DNA from 3 places in the Peribacillus sp. JNUCC41 genome. Region 1 is predicted to be linked to each of the others. Evidence: riboswitches for the same ligand, from Rfam matches in the RefSeq annotation. Region 1 holds a riboswitch; each other region holds the start of a gene.
The links. Region 1 has a riboswitch for S-adenosylmethionine ahead of mtnK (S-methyl-5-thioribose kinase). Riboswitches for the same ligand answer to the same signal wherever they lie in the genome.
Positions count from the first base shown of each region.

Region 2: it holds a riboswitch for S-adenosylmethionine, as region 1 does, so the genes downstream of both, JNUCC41_RS06340 (5-methyltetrahydropteroyltriglutamate--homocysteine S-methyltransferase) here and mtnK (S-methyl-5-thioribose kinase) in region 1, are expected to answer to the same signal.
Region 3: it holds a riboswitch for S-adenosylmethionine, as region 1 does, so the genes downstream of both, JNUCC41_RS20120 (Na+/H+ antiporter NhaC family protein) here and mtnK (S-methyl-5-thioribose kinase) in region 1, are expected to answer to the same signal.

Region 1 covers NZ_CP062163.1:4,949,855-4,955,118, reverse strand. Annotated here, with positions in the region: gene JNUCC41_RS23900 (LCP family protein) at 1-632, shown strand, start outside; gene mtnA (S-methyl-5-thioribose-1-phosphate isomerase) at 791-1,837, opposite strand; gene mtnK (S-methyl-5-thioribose kinase) at 1,852-3,054, opposite strand; SAM riboswitch class I at 3,135-3,288, opposite strand; gene JNUCC41_RS23885 (carbon-nitrogen family hydrolase) at 3,360-4,142, opposite strand; gene JNUCC41_RS23880 (pyridoxal phosphate-dependent aminotransferase) at 4,242-5,264, shown strand, end outside.
Region 2 covers NZ_CP062163.1:1,265,303-1,270,566, reverse strand. Annotated here, with positions in the region: gene JNUCC41_RS06350 (CaiB/BaiF CoA transferase family protein) at 1-1,078, shown strand, start outside; gene JNUCC41_RS06345 (hypothetical protein) at 1,323-1,847, shown strand; gene JNUCC41_RS06340 (5-methyltetrahydropteroyltriglutamate--homocysteine S-methyltransferase) at 1,995-3,098, opposite strand; SAM riboswitch class I at 3,181-3,282, opposite strand; gene JNUCC41_RS06335 (hypothetical protein) at 3,449-3,877, shown strand; gene JNUCC41_RS06330 (glycerol-3-phosphate responsive antiterminator) at 4,042-4,584, shown strand; gene JNUCC41_RS06325 (MIP/aquaporin family protein) at 4,809-5,264, shown strand, end outside.
Region 3 covers NZ_CP062163.1:4,139,854-4,145,117, reverse strand. Annotated here, with positions in the region: gene JNUCC41_RS20130 (chromate transporter) at 47-670, shown strand; gene JNUCC41_RS20125 (chromate transporter) at 718-1,263, shown strand; gene JNUCC41_RS20120 (Na+/H+ antiporter NhaC family protein) at 1,491-2,801, opposite strand; SAM riboswitch class I at 2,991-3,098, opposite strand; gene JNUCC41_RS20115 (SOS response-associated peptidase) at 3,359-4,030, opposite strand; gene JNUCC41_RS20110 (hypothetical protein) at 4,091-4,246, opposite strand; gene hutG (formimidoylglutamase) at 4,538-5,264, opposite strand, start outside.

The sequences.
Region 1 (5,264 bases):
ATAGTTATGTGAAAATGCCCGGGAATAAATCAGGATATAACAAAATAAATGCAGCTTATTATTATGGTGGAAGGGAACTGCTTAAGAAAACCATACAGGAGAATTTCGATATCAAGGTTGATCATGTAGCGGTAATCGACTTCCAGGGATTTGTGAAAATGGTCGATTTACTTGCCCCTGAGGGGGTAGCGGTGAATATAGATCAGGAAATCATTGATGATATGAGCATTCAAGCAAGTGTTGGCAAAAATGTTTTACATGGTGAGGAAATATTGAAATATGTCCGTTTTAGGCATGACGAAGAAAGTGACTTTGGAAGGGTGGAGCGTCAACAAGAAGTCATGGTTCAATTAAAAACAGCGTTCGTAAATCAAATCTCATCCTTCGAAGGGATGGCAGCCCTTCCTAGTATCATCGAACAAGGACTCTCGTACCTGGATACAGATATTGGTCTGAAAACATTAATGGAAATGGGTCCAAAAGTCGTCTTCCATACACCGGACACCGTCGAAACCTTAAGGGTTCCAGTGGAAGGAAGCTTTAAAGATGAAATATATCCCAAATCCGGAGCGGTTTTGCAAATAGATTTCACTAAAAATAAAAAGGCACTTCGGGAGTTCTTTTCAAAATAATAAGAACTATTATGGAAACAACCTTATAGTAAGTGAAAATGTTCGAATTCACTTGAATTATTGTATTATAGATCTCGTAAGAATAATCATAATCATCTATAAAAAACGAGAGGGATAAAAATCCTTCTCGTTTTTTATCACCAATAAAGGAACCTGGATCAATTAACAAAATGCGGAATGTTTTTAATGAAATCCTGTGTTATGATACCGTTTTCGGTAATGATGCTCGTAATAAGATGATTTGGTGTAACGTCAAAGGCTGGATTGAAAGTCTTCACGTTTTCCGGAGCGATCCTTACACCTTGAATGGAGGTGATTTCCGCTTCATTCCGTTCTTCGATCGGGATGGATGTGCCTGATTTGATGGAAAGGTCGAATGTGCTTGATGGTGCGGCCACATAAAAGGGGATGCCAAAGTGCTTGGCTAATATGGCCAATCCCAATGTCCCGATTTTATTGGCTGTATCTCCATTAGCCGCAATCCTGTCGGCCCCGACGATAATTCCATTTATTCGTTTCTGGTGAATTGTATGTGCAGCCATATTATCTGAAATTAAGGTGACATCAACCCCCGCTTGCATCAATTCCCAAGCCGTCAAACGCGCACCTTGCAGGACAGGCCTGGTTTCACATGCATATACTTTTAACGGAAAGTCCCTTTCTTTAGCCAGGTGGAAAGGAGCCAAGGCTGTGCCATACCGAGCTGTGGCAATTCCCCCAGCATTGCAATGGGTTAGTATGGAATCTCCTCTAGTGAATAAGGTTAAACCATGTTCCCCGATTTTCCTGCACATTTCTTCATCTTCAGCAAAGATGGCTTTAGCCTCCGATACAAGTGCTTCCTTTGCAGCTGAAATGCTTTGCGCAGCATGCAAGGTGTTCTCCATCCTCCTTAACGCCCAAAAAAGGTTTACTGCAGTTGGCCTTGAAGAGGCGAGTTTTTCAATATGCCTCGTTACATTTCTCTTGAAATCCCCTAATTCAGCGGTTGTTTCCTGTTTGGCACCAAGTGCAACACCAAATGCTGCCGTCAGTCCAATTGCTGGCGCACCGCGAACTTTTAATGTCAAAATGCTGTCATATACATCATTAACTGAATGAAGTTCAATAAATTCAGTTATGGAAGGTAGGGCTTGTTGATTTAATAATGTAATATGGGTATCATCCCAGTGTACCGAATAGGGTAAGGGTGCTAGTGTAGTCATTTGCAGGGCTCCTTTTAAATGGTTGAATAAGATGGAAGTGTACGTTGCTTCAACGCTTCAATGACAGCTTGAACATCTAATTCATCCCGTTTTTTAATTAAAAATGCACCAATTTCCAACGTTGCCGTTTTGGCAGCAATCCTTATCTCTTTATTTTCAATGACGTTTAAATCGGCAACATGGGAAAGGCCGATGGTTCGCCGAATCAGTTCACATCCGGCAAAACCGAAGGCATCTTTTTTGAATTTTGTCAGTAAGTAAGGCAGATAACCTTTCACATGGCGGAATGGGCTTTTATTTTGACCTTCCCATAAGTCGGTATAAGTTTCTTCAAAGGCATTCCAAAATTCATGAAGGTGTGTGAAAATCTCTTCCTTTCCAGCGCCATTGCGTGTGACTGCCTGGAAGAGAAGGTTGGCGGTGTATTGACCAAGGTCAAAACCAACAGGTCCATAAAAAGCGAATTCCGGATCAATAACCTTTGTTTCAGTTTCACTTGCAAATATACTTCCAGTATGTAAATCTCCATGAAGCAAGGCTTCCTGCTCGGTTTCAAAGCTTTGTTTCAGCTTAGCGACCTCAAGTATCACTTCTTGATCATTCCAGATATTTTTGGCGGCATCAGTCAATTCCACTTCGAAGTCTCCTGGGAGTTCCTCAAAAAATGGATCCGTAAAAATAAAGACCTCAGTGATTTTGCAGAGTTCTGGATTCGTGAAATGTCGGGCCACTTCCTTTTTCGCAGATGGTTCTAGATGATAATCGGATGTATAAAATGCCGTCTTCGCAACAAACTCACCAATATGCTGTGAAAGCAATGGATATGAATCGCCATCGATCAATCCTGTTCTAACGATTTTCAAGTGAGATAAATCCTCCATGACCGTGATGGCAAGCTGTTCATCCGAATAATAGACTTGCGGTACGAATTCAGGGCAATAACTTCTGAAATGAATCAGCGCATTCGCTTCAATGGCAGCCCTTTTCAATGTCAGCGGCCAGCTTTCACCAAGTACCTTGGCATAAGGGACCGCTTGTTTGATGATTATTCCTTTATTTGTGTGTGTGTCTGTAACATGAAAAACATAATTTAAGTTTCCATCGCCGATTTCTTTACACTTTAAACTTGCATCCGCATTGACCAACCTAAGTTTTTTTACAAGGCTTATAGCTGTTTCGTTTGTCAATCTCTTAAAATTTGAATGGTTTTGAGTCATTCTTTTTCCCTCCAGATTCAAAATAAGAATAAAAAAGCCTCTTTCATATATAGAAAGAGGCAGAAGTTTTGGCTTCGGACCTCTTATCTTCCAGAAAATGAATTCTGGTGGAATTAGCACCGTGCTCTGTGGATTTTATAATCCGGCGGTGAATCCGCCCCATTTCACAATGGTATTACAGTCGGTTGCTGGGCTTCATAGGGCCTTTATCCCTCAGCCTGCTCTTGATAAGAGTGAATGTTTTCTGAAATTTTAATCTTCGGGAAAATAATAACAACCTTTTGAATAGTTTGTCAATGGGTAAATTAATAAAAATCAGGGCGGCGATCTTCGAATACAGGTATTTTGTTTCGGGCATCCGTAACTTTATTGAAATCCAAGGTGCCTGTCAAGAGTTCGTTTCCTTCTCCGGCTTCACTAATGAGATTCCCCCATGGATCAATAATCAAGGAATGACCAGCAAATGTATTATTGACATCCGAACCTGAACGATTAACGGCTACAACATAGGCTTGGTTCTCGATGGCACGGCTAATCAATAAGGCTCTCCAGTGATCGAGTCTCGGCTTTGGCCATTCCGCCGTTACGAATAGAACTTCGGCACCTTGAACGGTATGGGCACGCTGCCATTCAGGGAAACGGATGTCATAACAAATGAATCCAGCACATATTTTTTCATCAAGAGTAAATAAACCATCTTTTTCTCCTGGCTGCAGGAAATGATGTTCATCCATTAACTGAAATAAGTGAAGTTTATCATATTCTTTAATGAGATTCCCATGTTTATCAATAATGATCATCGTGTTATAGATTCCCTTGCTTGTCTTTTTCGCGATGGAACCGCCTATGATGTGAATTTGGTGTTTTTGTGCCTGTGTTTTTAAAAATTCAATCGTTTTTTCTGCCTCGTGATCAGCAATCTCATTTAACCTGGTCAAGTCGTATCCTGTTGTCCAAAGCTCCGGTAAAATGACGATATCGGGTTCTGACCGTGCTGCTTTTTCCAACCATTGTTCTGCAACCTGAAAATTGATATCCGGTTGACCAAAAGCTATATCCATTTGAATACAAGCTATTTTCCATTTCATCGATTAAAACCTCCACATGTAAAAAATGCTTTACAAGACTATGATAAACATATATCATTTGTGACTAGAATTTCAAGAAATTTCAGAGAAGGTGTATAAATGGTGCAATTCGAAAAATCCGGTCAGCTTCAGGACCTGCCCAAGCAGTTTTTTGCTTCACTAGTCGCAAAAGTCAATGCAATCACGGAGCAAGGATATGATGTCATTAATTTAGGCCAGGGAAACCCTGATCAGCCGACGCCAGAACATATCGTGAAAAGTTTGCAGTCGGCCGCAGAAAAAACGATTAATCATAAATATTCGCCATTCCGGGGACATCAATATTTAAAAGATGCTGCCGCCGTCTTTTATGAACGAGAATACGGTGTCAAGCTGGATCCGAATAGTGAAGTGGCGATTCTCTTCGGGGGGAAGGCAGGTCTTGTAGAACTGCCGCAGTGTTTATTGAATCCAGGTGATACGATCCTTGTTCCAGATCCCGGCTATCCCGATTATCTTTCCGGAGTTGTTTTAGCCCGGGCAAAGACCGAACTCATGCCTCTGACAGAAGAAAATGATTTTCTTCCGAAATATGATGACATACATAAAGAAGTACTTGATAAAGCCAAAATGATGTTCTTGAACTATCCGAATAATCCCACAGGTGCTTCTGCAACTGATAGTTTCTTTGATGAAACCGTCTCCCTCGCAAAAGAGCATTCCATTTGTGTGGTCCACGATTTCGCTTATGGCGCGATCGGATTCGACGGGAAAAAACCGATAAGCTTTCTCCAATCTGAGGGAGCGAAGGATGTTGGAATAGAAATATACACACTATCGAAAACTTACAATATGGCAGGATGGAGAGTCGGCTTCGCAGTGGGGAATAAGAGTGTAATAGAAGCTCTTGAACTATTGCAAGACCATCTTTATGTGAGTCTTTTCCCGGCGATACAAGAAGCTGCGGCAAGTGCTTTGCTTGATTCGCAGAGCTGTGTAGAGAAGTTAGTGCAGATGTACGAAAGACGAAGGAATGTTTTCATTGAGGGATTGAGGGCAATCGGCTGGGATGTCAAAGCGCCTGCGGCATCGTTTTTTGCCTGGCTCAAGGTACCTAATGGTTTTACGTCAGAGAGTTTTGCA
Region 2 (5,264 bases), 1.8 Mb from region 1:
AGTATTGGACTTTTCAACGTTACTGCCAGGCCCATTTGCCACTTTGATGCTAGCGGATTTAGGAGCGGATGTTTTGAAGGTGGAGAGGCCGGGAACAACGGATTCATGGGGTGTGAACCAATATCTTAACAGATCGAAAAAGTCGATCACACTTGATTTGAAACAATCTGAGTCCATTGAATCCGTAAAAAATCTAGTGAAGGAATACGATATCGTCATTGAACAGTTCCGTCCAGGTGTCATGGAACGCCTAGGGCTGGGATATGAGGCATTAAAATGGATCAATCCGAAGCTGATTTACTGTTCCATCACGGGCTTCGGCCAGACCGGTCCCTATAAAGACCGACCGGGGCATGATATCAATTATATTTCGATTGCGGGATTATCTGGCTATTCCGGTACAAAAAAGGATGGCCCGGCAAAAAACGGAACCCAAATAGCAGATCTTGCCGGAGGATCTCTGCATGCTGTTATCGGTATATTATCTGCAGTCATTCACCGGGAAAGAACGGGATTCGGCCAAGCCATCGACATCAGCATGACCGACTGCAGTTTTGCGTTGAATGCCATCTCCGCACCCCTGAATTTACAGGGGGGCCTCGAGCTTGAACCAGAAAAACTGATGTTGAACGGAGGATCCTTTTATGACTTTTACGAAACGAAGGATGGACGCTATTTTTCGGTAGGAAGCCTAGAGCCCCCTTTTCGAAAAGCATTATGTGAAGCGATCGGTGCACCCGAATTGTATGACTTGAGCACTAAAAGTGATGAAGAAAGCGGAATCAGGTTTAAAACGGCCGTCCGACTGGCTTTCCTTGAACGGGATTTTCATGAATGGCAGGAAATATTCGCTGATTTCGAAGCCTGCGCAGAACCAGTTCTGACCTTCACTGAAGCGGCCGAACACCCCCAATTGATGGAGAGGGGAATGATCGTCGAGGTACCGGACGGAAAAGGAAATGTCCAGAAGCAAATCGCATGCCCGATCAAAACATCGGTTTTCACCCCTGAATATAAACATGCAGGCTTGAGGCCAGGACAAAACAACGAAGAAATTCTTCACACCCCCAATCGATAAATGAAGATGTTAAGGCTATCACTTTTCCGAGTTTTTTCGGAAGGAGGTAGCCTGTTTCTTTGAATTAAGCTGGAGTCAGGCCTAAAAACCTGGAAACAGCCCGGATTAAGCAGAAGGAGAACAATAGCACTTGTGGTAAGCGATATATCACTACTGTGAAAATTTACTAGTTATAACGAATGTGGGCAGGGTATCAGAGTAGCATCTGATAAGAAATTGCTCAGGTAAGGAGGGTTGCATAAACATGTTTGGTCTCTCTGATATCATTAAATTTCTATTTTCCTTTTTTTTGATCATGCCGATCGTTACGCTGATACATTTGAGCGGGCATATTTTTTTTGTCACGATCTTTGGGGGATCAGAAAAGAAAATCTTGATCGGTTGTGGCAATAAACTGTTCGCCTTTCGGAACATAGAGGTGAGGAAATATTATTTTTGGAATGGGACTTGCGAGTTCAAGGGACTGAAACATGATAATCGATTGACGAATACGCTGATCTATTTAGGAGGGGCTATCTTTAATTTAGTCAGCATGCTGATCATCTATAGCTTAGTGTATCAGGATATCCTGGACAGCTCGGTGATCTGGTATCAATTCATCTATTTTTCTTTCTATGTTATGTTCTTCTCGTTGTTTCCGATGTATTTCTCGGACGGGTCGCCTAGTGATGGGAAGGCCGCGGAATTGGCCTTGAGGAACAAGCTGGAAGATAGGGTGACGGATGATATATTTGTGAAGAAAATGGATGATGATGAAAGCTGCAAGTAAAAAAGGGACGTGCTGGTGGCCGTTCTTTTTTGTTTGCTCTCGGATTTAGGGATGGATGTCTTTTACGCTTTTATTATAAACCTAATCGGCACGCTTATATTGATGCCGATTAGGTTGTTCGAACGGATTAAAGTCTCCGCAAAAAAATCATTTCCAAACTTCTTTTGCTACATCAACGACGAACTTCAGCTTTTCCCATTGTTGTTCTTCGGTCAGCTTGTTGCCGTGATGGGTGGAGGCGAACCCGCATTGCGGACTTAAGCATAATTGTTCGAGAGGAACGAAGTGCGAGGCTTCTTCAATGCGTGCCTTAACAGCTTCCTTGTCTTCGATTTCTCCATTTTTTGAAGTAACGACACCCAGTACGACCCGTGCACCGCCATTTTGAATGTATTCTAATGGTTTGAAATCCCCTGAGCGTTGATCATCATATTCCAAGAAAAATCCATCCACTGTTTCTTTTGCCAATAAAGTTGGGGCGATACGGGCATAGCTTCCTTCAAACGCCCAAGTCGACTGGTAGTTCCCACGACATAGGTGTGTAGTGACGACAAGGTCTTCTGGTTTGCCTTCCAATGCGCCATTAATTACGCGAAGTGCAAGATCGATTAACTGTTCCCTCGTATATTTTCCATCTTTGAACTGGAAATCCGGAGCTGAAAGTCTGGCAATATATACATCATCCAATTGAAGATAACGCACACCTGCATCATAAAAGGCTTTCAAAGCATGCTGATATGCTTTAATGATATCATTTGCATAGTCTTCAATATCAGGGTAGATGTCTTCATTATGAATGCCTACAGCAAATAATTGATTCGGACTGGGAATGGTTTGCTTGGCAACTGCGCGTCCGTTCACGATTTTGTTCAATTCAATGAAGTCACCAATGAAAGGATGTTCAGGATTGAATGAAACCTTCCCGGTATTGCGAACGTTATATCTTTCTGTTTCCACACCATCGAACGTGAGCCCTTTTTCAGTCACATATCCCTCGATTCCATTTAAATGTTCGAGGAAGTCAAAGTGCCACCATGTTCGTCTGAACTCACCGTCCGTCACGGCCTCCAATCCAACTTCAATTTGTTTTTCGACAATCCGATTGATTTCTTCGGTTTCAACTTCACGAAGCCGCTCTGCTGAAATGGTACCTTCCTTAAATTGCTTTCTGGCAATATGTAAACGTTCTGGTCTTAATAAACTTCCGACGTGATCGGCCCTGAATGGTGCTTTCGTTAATGTGATGGACATGTTGCATTCCTTCTTTCCTTTTAAAAATAAAACACCTCTTCTTAAAAATAAGAAGAGGTGTTGGCAACCAAGCTATATACTCTTCTTATCTTCAAGTTTTTACACTTCTGGAATTAGCACAGTACATGATCAGTCTGTTGCTGAGGTATCAAAGGGCCAGTCCCTCCACCTCTCTGGATAAGAGTTGTCTATTAAATTAATTATGACTATACAGGTAGTTTTTATAAAGGTCAAGGGTTGAAGGTGGAAGATTTTGAATATACCGATTATTGTTCTGTGTTACTACATCAGGGAACCCGGCATATGCTATAACCGAAGATTCATATGAGCGGCAGGAGGGGAATGCAAGGATGAATACATTCAGTCCATTCAAAAATGGCATAACGATAACTTTAACTGAAGCCATGATAGAGAAAATCATAAGAAGTAAATCAGATGGTCAGGATATTAATATCGAAATTACGCCAAAACATATCGTGCTTTCCGGAACGACGGAAGTGAAAAAAATGATGTTTAAGAAAAACGTAGCTTTCCGGATTACATTAAAACCGGTATCTGTGGAAAAAAGAACGATTTTATTTGAATTAGTGGAAATGGAACCAATTGACAGGAAATTCATCAACCAAAGGATATTTAACAGACCGCCATTTTTTGAATTTGAAAAAAGAACGATCAAAATGAATGTTAACGCCTGGAAAATCGTGAGGAAAATTCCCGTTGGCACAATTAAATCGTATGAACTCGTCGAAGGTGCATTGAAAATGAAACTTACTTTATGATCGAGTTTACATACATCCTTAGCCGAAAACTATAAAGGGAGTGCCAGGTATGATAGTGTTATGGTGATATGGGTCATGAAAAAATGTGTTTGATAAATCAAGCTCTTTAAAATATACTAAATGACTTGAAGTTTTGAGTTTTTCTGGGAATGAGGAGGATAATGATGGATCAGAAGATTTTGCCTGCTTCAGCAAGCATGAAGGATTTCGAAAGATTTTTAGAAAGTTCCTATGAAATAGGTGTGTTTCTTGATTTGCATATATCACAATTGAAAAACGTAAGTATGATGGCAAAGCAGCATAATAAGAAAATGATATACCATGTCGATTTGATCCATGGCATAAGAAGTGATGAGTACGCGACAGAATTCATTTGTCAGGAATATAATCCATATGGGCTGATTTCGACTAAATCAAACGTTATATTGAAGGCGAAGCAAAAGGGGGTCATTGCCATCCAACGAATCTTTTTAATAGATTCACATGCACTTGAGAAAAGTTATAAGCTGGTGCAGAAAACCAAGCCGGATTATATCGAAGTATTGCCGGGCGCCATGCCATGGATGATAAAAGAAGTGAAGGAACGGTTGCAGACACCGATTTTTGCAGGCGGCCTCATACGTACTTCGGATGAAGTCCTGAACGCCCTTGATGCTGGAGCGTCATCAATTACCACTTCCAAAACTGAATTATGGGATATCGTTTAATAGGGGAAATTAAAAAAAACACAGAAAAATAGATTAATTCTTTACAAAATATTGACAGCGTTTTCATAACCTAGTATATTTTACTGTACAAGTTAATATATGTGACGGAGACTAGGAGATTCACAACAGATCTATTCATAATTTATTTTATGAAGATAGTTCTGCTGTGGATCTCCTTTATTTGTTGGCATGGTTTAAAAATTTATCAGGGGAGGGGTTTATTCATGACTCCATTTTGGGGAGAAGTGTTAGGTACGATGATATTAGTTTTATTCGGAGCAGGCATTGGGGCTGGTTCATCCTTAAAGGGATCCTATGCAAAAGATGCCGGCTGGATCGTTATCACGATTGCGTGGGGATTGGCTGTTACCATGGGTGTTTTTGCAGTGGGCTCCATAAGCGGGGCGCACTTAAACCCGGCAGTCACAGTGGGGTTTGCCATTATTGGGGAATTTCCTTGGAGTGATGTGCCCGGTTACATCGTTGCCCAAATGATTGGCGCAATCCTTGGAGCAACTCTAGTATTCCTGCACTATTTGCCACACTGGAAAGCTACGGATGATCCAGGAGCGAAGCTTGGTGTGTTCGCGACATCACCTGCAATCCCCCACACATTTTCAAATCTATTAAGTGAGATGATTGGAACTTTCATCCTTATTCTTGGTTTATTATTTATAGGT
Region 3 (5,264 bases), 810 kb from region 1:
TTAGTAATAAGATTTAAACTTAGCGGCAAAGGAAGTGACTGATGTAATGAAAGGACAATGGAAAACTCTATTCCATTTATTTTGGACCTTTTTTAAAATAGCACCTGTCACATTCGGAGGCGGGTTTGCGATGATCCCTTTAATCGAAAAAGAAGTGGTCGAAAAGAGGAAATGGATGAATAGCGAAGAAGTTACGGATGTTTTTGCGTTATCTCAGTCCGTACCGGGAGCTGTCGCTATTAACTCCGCCACCTTTATCGGCCATCGAATTGCCGGAATGAGGGGGGCAATGGCAGCCATGATCGGTGTTTCATTGCCTACCTTTTTAATTGTCCTGCTCCTAGGCATTTTGTATTTTTTCATTCAGGATAATTCGAAGATAGAATCCGCATTCATATCAATCAGAGCTTCCATAGTAGCGATCATCGCCTATGCGGCTATCAAGATAGGAAAAACGGCTGTTGTAGACAAATCAACTTTCTGTATTTTATTAGCAGGAATTCCAGTCCTCTTCTTTCTTCACCCTGTGATAGTTATAGTGGCAGGAGCTGTAGTGGGTATTGTGACAATCTCCATCAAGAGAAAATTAGGATACGATGTCAAGTTGGACAGAAAAGATAAGACAAAAGAAGAAAATGATTTCGAACCTTACATGGGTGCTGGCATATAGGTAAATCAAAAAGGGTCTAACTAATTTTCAAGAAAGCGTGTGATAGAATGATGGAATTGTGGGAGTTGTTTAGCACCTTCTTTATTATCGGCTTTGTATCGTTCGGAGGCGGATACGCCATGATTCCCGTAATAGAATCGGAAGTCTCACAGCATGGATGGCTGACGACGCAACAATTTACCGATATAATCGCAATTTCCGGGATGTCCCCAGGACCTGTCACAGCCAATAGTGCCATTCTCGTTGGCTATTCTACTGCTGGATTAGCAGGAGCCATATCATCCGCTCTCGGAATCTTGCTACCTGCTATAATATTCGTGACCGTTATAGCCACCTTCTTCAGCAAATTGAATCATTATCCAGTTATTCAATCCATGTTTTATGGATTAAGACCCATTGTCACTAGTCTAATCCTCTTTGCAGCAATCAGTTTATCACTTTCCAATCATATGATAGCCCCTAACTTTTCATGGCATACGATAAGCTTATTACTCGTATTTGGATTATCGTTATTTGCCCTGATGAAATTACGCTGGCACCCAGCTTATGTAATTATACTTTCTGGTTTAGTTGGTGTTGTCCTCTATTCATGACAAATGCCGCACGCAAAACCATTATCAATATGGACCGGAATGAGCAGTTATTTTAGTTATGAATAAAATGGTATACCATAAATAAAAGAAATACCAAACAGATGAATTGAAAACTGCCTTGATTACTTTTTGAACACTGATACTGACATGAATGCGAAGATTTCACCCATACAGAAAACACCCTGTATCCAATGATTCAGGGTGTTTTTTTCATTTTTGTCCTCTTTTTAAGAAGTCCGTTTCTTCGTTTCATCCGAGTGAAACCGTGGATAACCAATCAAGATGGCCACGACTCCACAAAGTCCAATTAGTATCGGGTAATATGAATACGGCAAGATGCTTATCGGAGAGATTTTTGCTACCCCTGCTGCAACAAGCAGTTGTGCCCCATATGGTATCAACCCTTGGATACAACAGGCAAAAACGTCAAGTATGCTCGCCGATTTACGCGGATCAATCCCATACCTTTCAGCGATGTTTTTGGCAAGTGGCCCAGCAATGATAATCGAAATCGTATTATTTGCCGTGGAAAGGTTCGTCAAGCCAACAAGCCCGGCAATACTGAATTCCGCCCCTTTTTTTGATTTGCTATTTCGGGTCACGAGCTGGAGTAGATAATCAATGCCACCATTATGTTTGATTACAGCAACCATACCTGCAATTAAAATGGCAAGGAAGGATATTTCATACATTCCCGCCATTCCTTCACCAACTTTTTGAATGACACCCAACGGTTGATAACTTCCATCAGCCAAGCCGATGATTCCGGCAAAGACGATTCCGCTGGAAAGCACCAGGAACACATTGACTCCTGCCAATGCAGTGATCAATACGCAAAGGTATGGAAGAATCTTCACCCAATTATAAGAATTTTGGATGATGTCGGCTTGTTCACCCATCGTTAATATTCCTAGGATAGCACATGTGATGATGGCTGCAGGTAAAACGATGAAAAAATTCACTTTAAACTTATCCTTCATTTTCGTTCCCTGTGTTCGAACTGCAGCGATTGTCGTATCTGAAATGAAGGATAGGTTATCCCCAAACATCGCACCACCAATAACGGCCGCCATTGAAAGGGCAAGCGAAATATCGGTTTGCTCGCTAATTCCGACCCCGATAGGTGCTAGGGCTACAATCGTTCCCATGCTCGTCCCCATAGATAGAGAAATAAAACAAGCGATAATGAATATCCCTACCATCAAAAGATTTTGCGGAAAAACGGCTAAGGCAAGATTCACCGTTGATTCAACCGCCCCCATGCCATTCGCAACTTCGGAAAAAGCGCCGGCTAAAAGGAAAATGATAACCATTAACATAATATTGGCGTCCCCTGCACCTTTACAGAAAATATCAACTTTTTGATTGAAACTTTCTTTCCGATTCATTGCCAATGCAGCTGCTGATGCAATAGAAATGGCTACAATCACCGGAAAAGAATAAAAATCTTTAGTGATGATTCCGGACCCTATAAATAAAATTAAAAATACGACAAATGGAATCAATGCCCATGGATTCCCTTTATTGTTTGCACTCATGATGTACACCTCTTTTTATTTTTCCCATGACATGTGTCATAGCCTTTATCCTTTTAACAGTTTTCGCAAATAACACCAACTTGAACTTGATTCTCCAGTCATGGAGCTATAGCTAAAAAACTGCCGGCATAAAAAAGACCCCTTCTATTTAACAACAAGAAGAGGTCTTTTAATTTATAAAAAACACCCTCCTTATCTTTCAGGCGAAAATCAGCCTGCTGGATTTGGCACAGCACTCCCATTAAGTCCGCTGCCGAGACATCTTCGGGCCAGTCCCTCCGTCTCTCTTGATAAGAAGATCAAATTTATATAATTTATCAAATATTACGATGCCTGCCAGAAAAGCACCAGGCTGGAAAGTTGCCGAAACCAATCTGAGTTTTTGAAAGAGACATCGAAGTCGTTTTGAAAAGCAAATATAAGAGTACAGCATTTTGTCTATTTTCGCAAGGTTTAGTTTTAAAGTATTTCCATGCACTTCTTAATGATTAATTAGGAATCTTGACATATGCAGTTAATCGGGACGGAATTAACATAAAAAGAGGTCTAATGACCTCTCAGCAAATTTGTTGTATTAGGTTAGGTGAATTTTTTTTAGTCGAGTTCACATCAGTCGATACCTCAAAAGCTTCCATTTGTTCCGAATCGAATGAATTTAAATACTGCTGCAGATATGCAGGATCATTAATGGATGGATTCAACCAATCTTTTTCATCTTCTGGTTTAAGGATGACAGGCATACGATCATGAATGCTGGTCATCAGCTCATTAGGAACGGTTGTTATAACGGAGCACGAGTAGATGCTGAGGCCTTCAGGAGATTTCCAGGATTCCCATATACCGGCCATTCCAAATGGAGCATGATTCTTCAGTTTTATTCGCATCGGTATTTTTCTTTCTGGTGTCTTCTTCCATTCATAAAATGAGTCAGCGATTATCAAGCATCTCTTCTTCTTATACGCATTCTTGAAGCTTGTTTTCTCTGCAATGGTTTCCGCTCTGGCATTGATCATTTTATAGCCCACTTTTTCGTCTTTTGCCCAGAAAGGAATGAGTCCCCACCGAAGATATCCAAGTCGATTCCTTGCCCCGTCATTAATGACGGATAGCACGGATTGGGAGGGAGCAATATTGTAGCTGAATTGGTATTCCTCATCAAATGATCCTTGAATATCAAACCGATCTTTTATTTCCTCAATATCAGTGAAAAGGGTGAAACGTCCACACATAATATCGCCTACCGTATTAAGATTTATTACAGTGTAACAAATGGAACAAACAGGCACAAATCAGCGTTCTAAAATCCTGATGTCGGTAAATGGCTGATTAAATAATTCGCTGGAAATCAAAAGGGTGCCAAGGACTTCTCTTTCATCTTCAGCTTTAATGATTTCCGACAAAATCAAGGTACTACCATTCCTTACCGTTACTTTATATTCATTCATGGAATCCCCCCTCATAAGGCTAGATGCTTGTTATTATAAACCAAAAGACCACAAGTATCAGTATTGAACTCTTGCAGATTCATGGGTTAATCTACTAATGAAGAGGCCGCATGTAGGTTCCTTTACACATTAAAGGGTTATTCGAACAAAGCCCGGGAGCATAAATCCTTGAATTGGCGGCATAAAAAAGACTGCCCATGAATGATTCATGGACAGTCAGGCGCTGTAAAAGGTTTTTCGCTTCAATACAGATAGTTGATTACGGAGATGGCATTTTAGTAAGACCATTCATTATTTAAAATGAAGTAAAACCTCATTTATTAAATGTGCTGCCAATGTAACGGTTTTATTATTTTCATCCAACGAAGGATTCACTTCCGCGATATCAAAGGAGAGAATCTTTTCATTCGATACGATATGCCTGATAATGGCACGGACCAATTTAGGATTCAGTCCAAAAGGCGATGGAGCACTTACCCCAGGTGCGTAGGCTGAATCAATAACGTCTGTACATAATGTAAGAATAATGTAGTCATGTCCCTTAGCGAATTCATTTATCCGCCGCTTAGTTTCATCCATTTCATTCAATGACAAATCTTCTTCCAATATGTAATCGATCTTACTTCTCTCGGCAGTTTCAAACAGTGCCTTCGTATTCCCCTGCTTCTGAATTCCGACACATAAATAACCACAATTTTTATCTTCGTCCAAAATTTGCTTAAACATCGTTCCTGATGAACTTTCTTTTTCATAAGGCCTCATATCAAAGTGAGCGTCAATATTAATGATTCCCAAGCTAGCTCTTGGTCCAATGGATTCCCTAATCCCAAGATAATGGCCATACAGGGTTTCGTGCCCTCCGCCAAGTATGATAGGAATCGCTCTACTCTCCAATATCCGGGTAACAGCCGAACCCAATTGGGATTGAGCGGCCTCCATCTCTGTACCTTCACATATTACATCACCAGCATCCACCAGCTCGGTTTGGGAAGGTAAATGACAGGGTAATTTCGCCAAT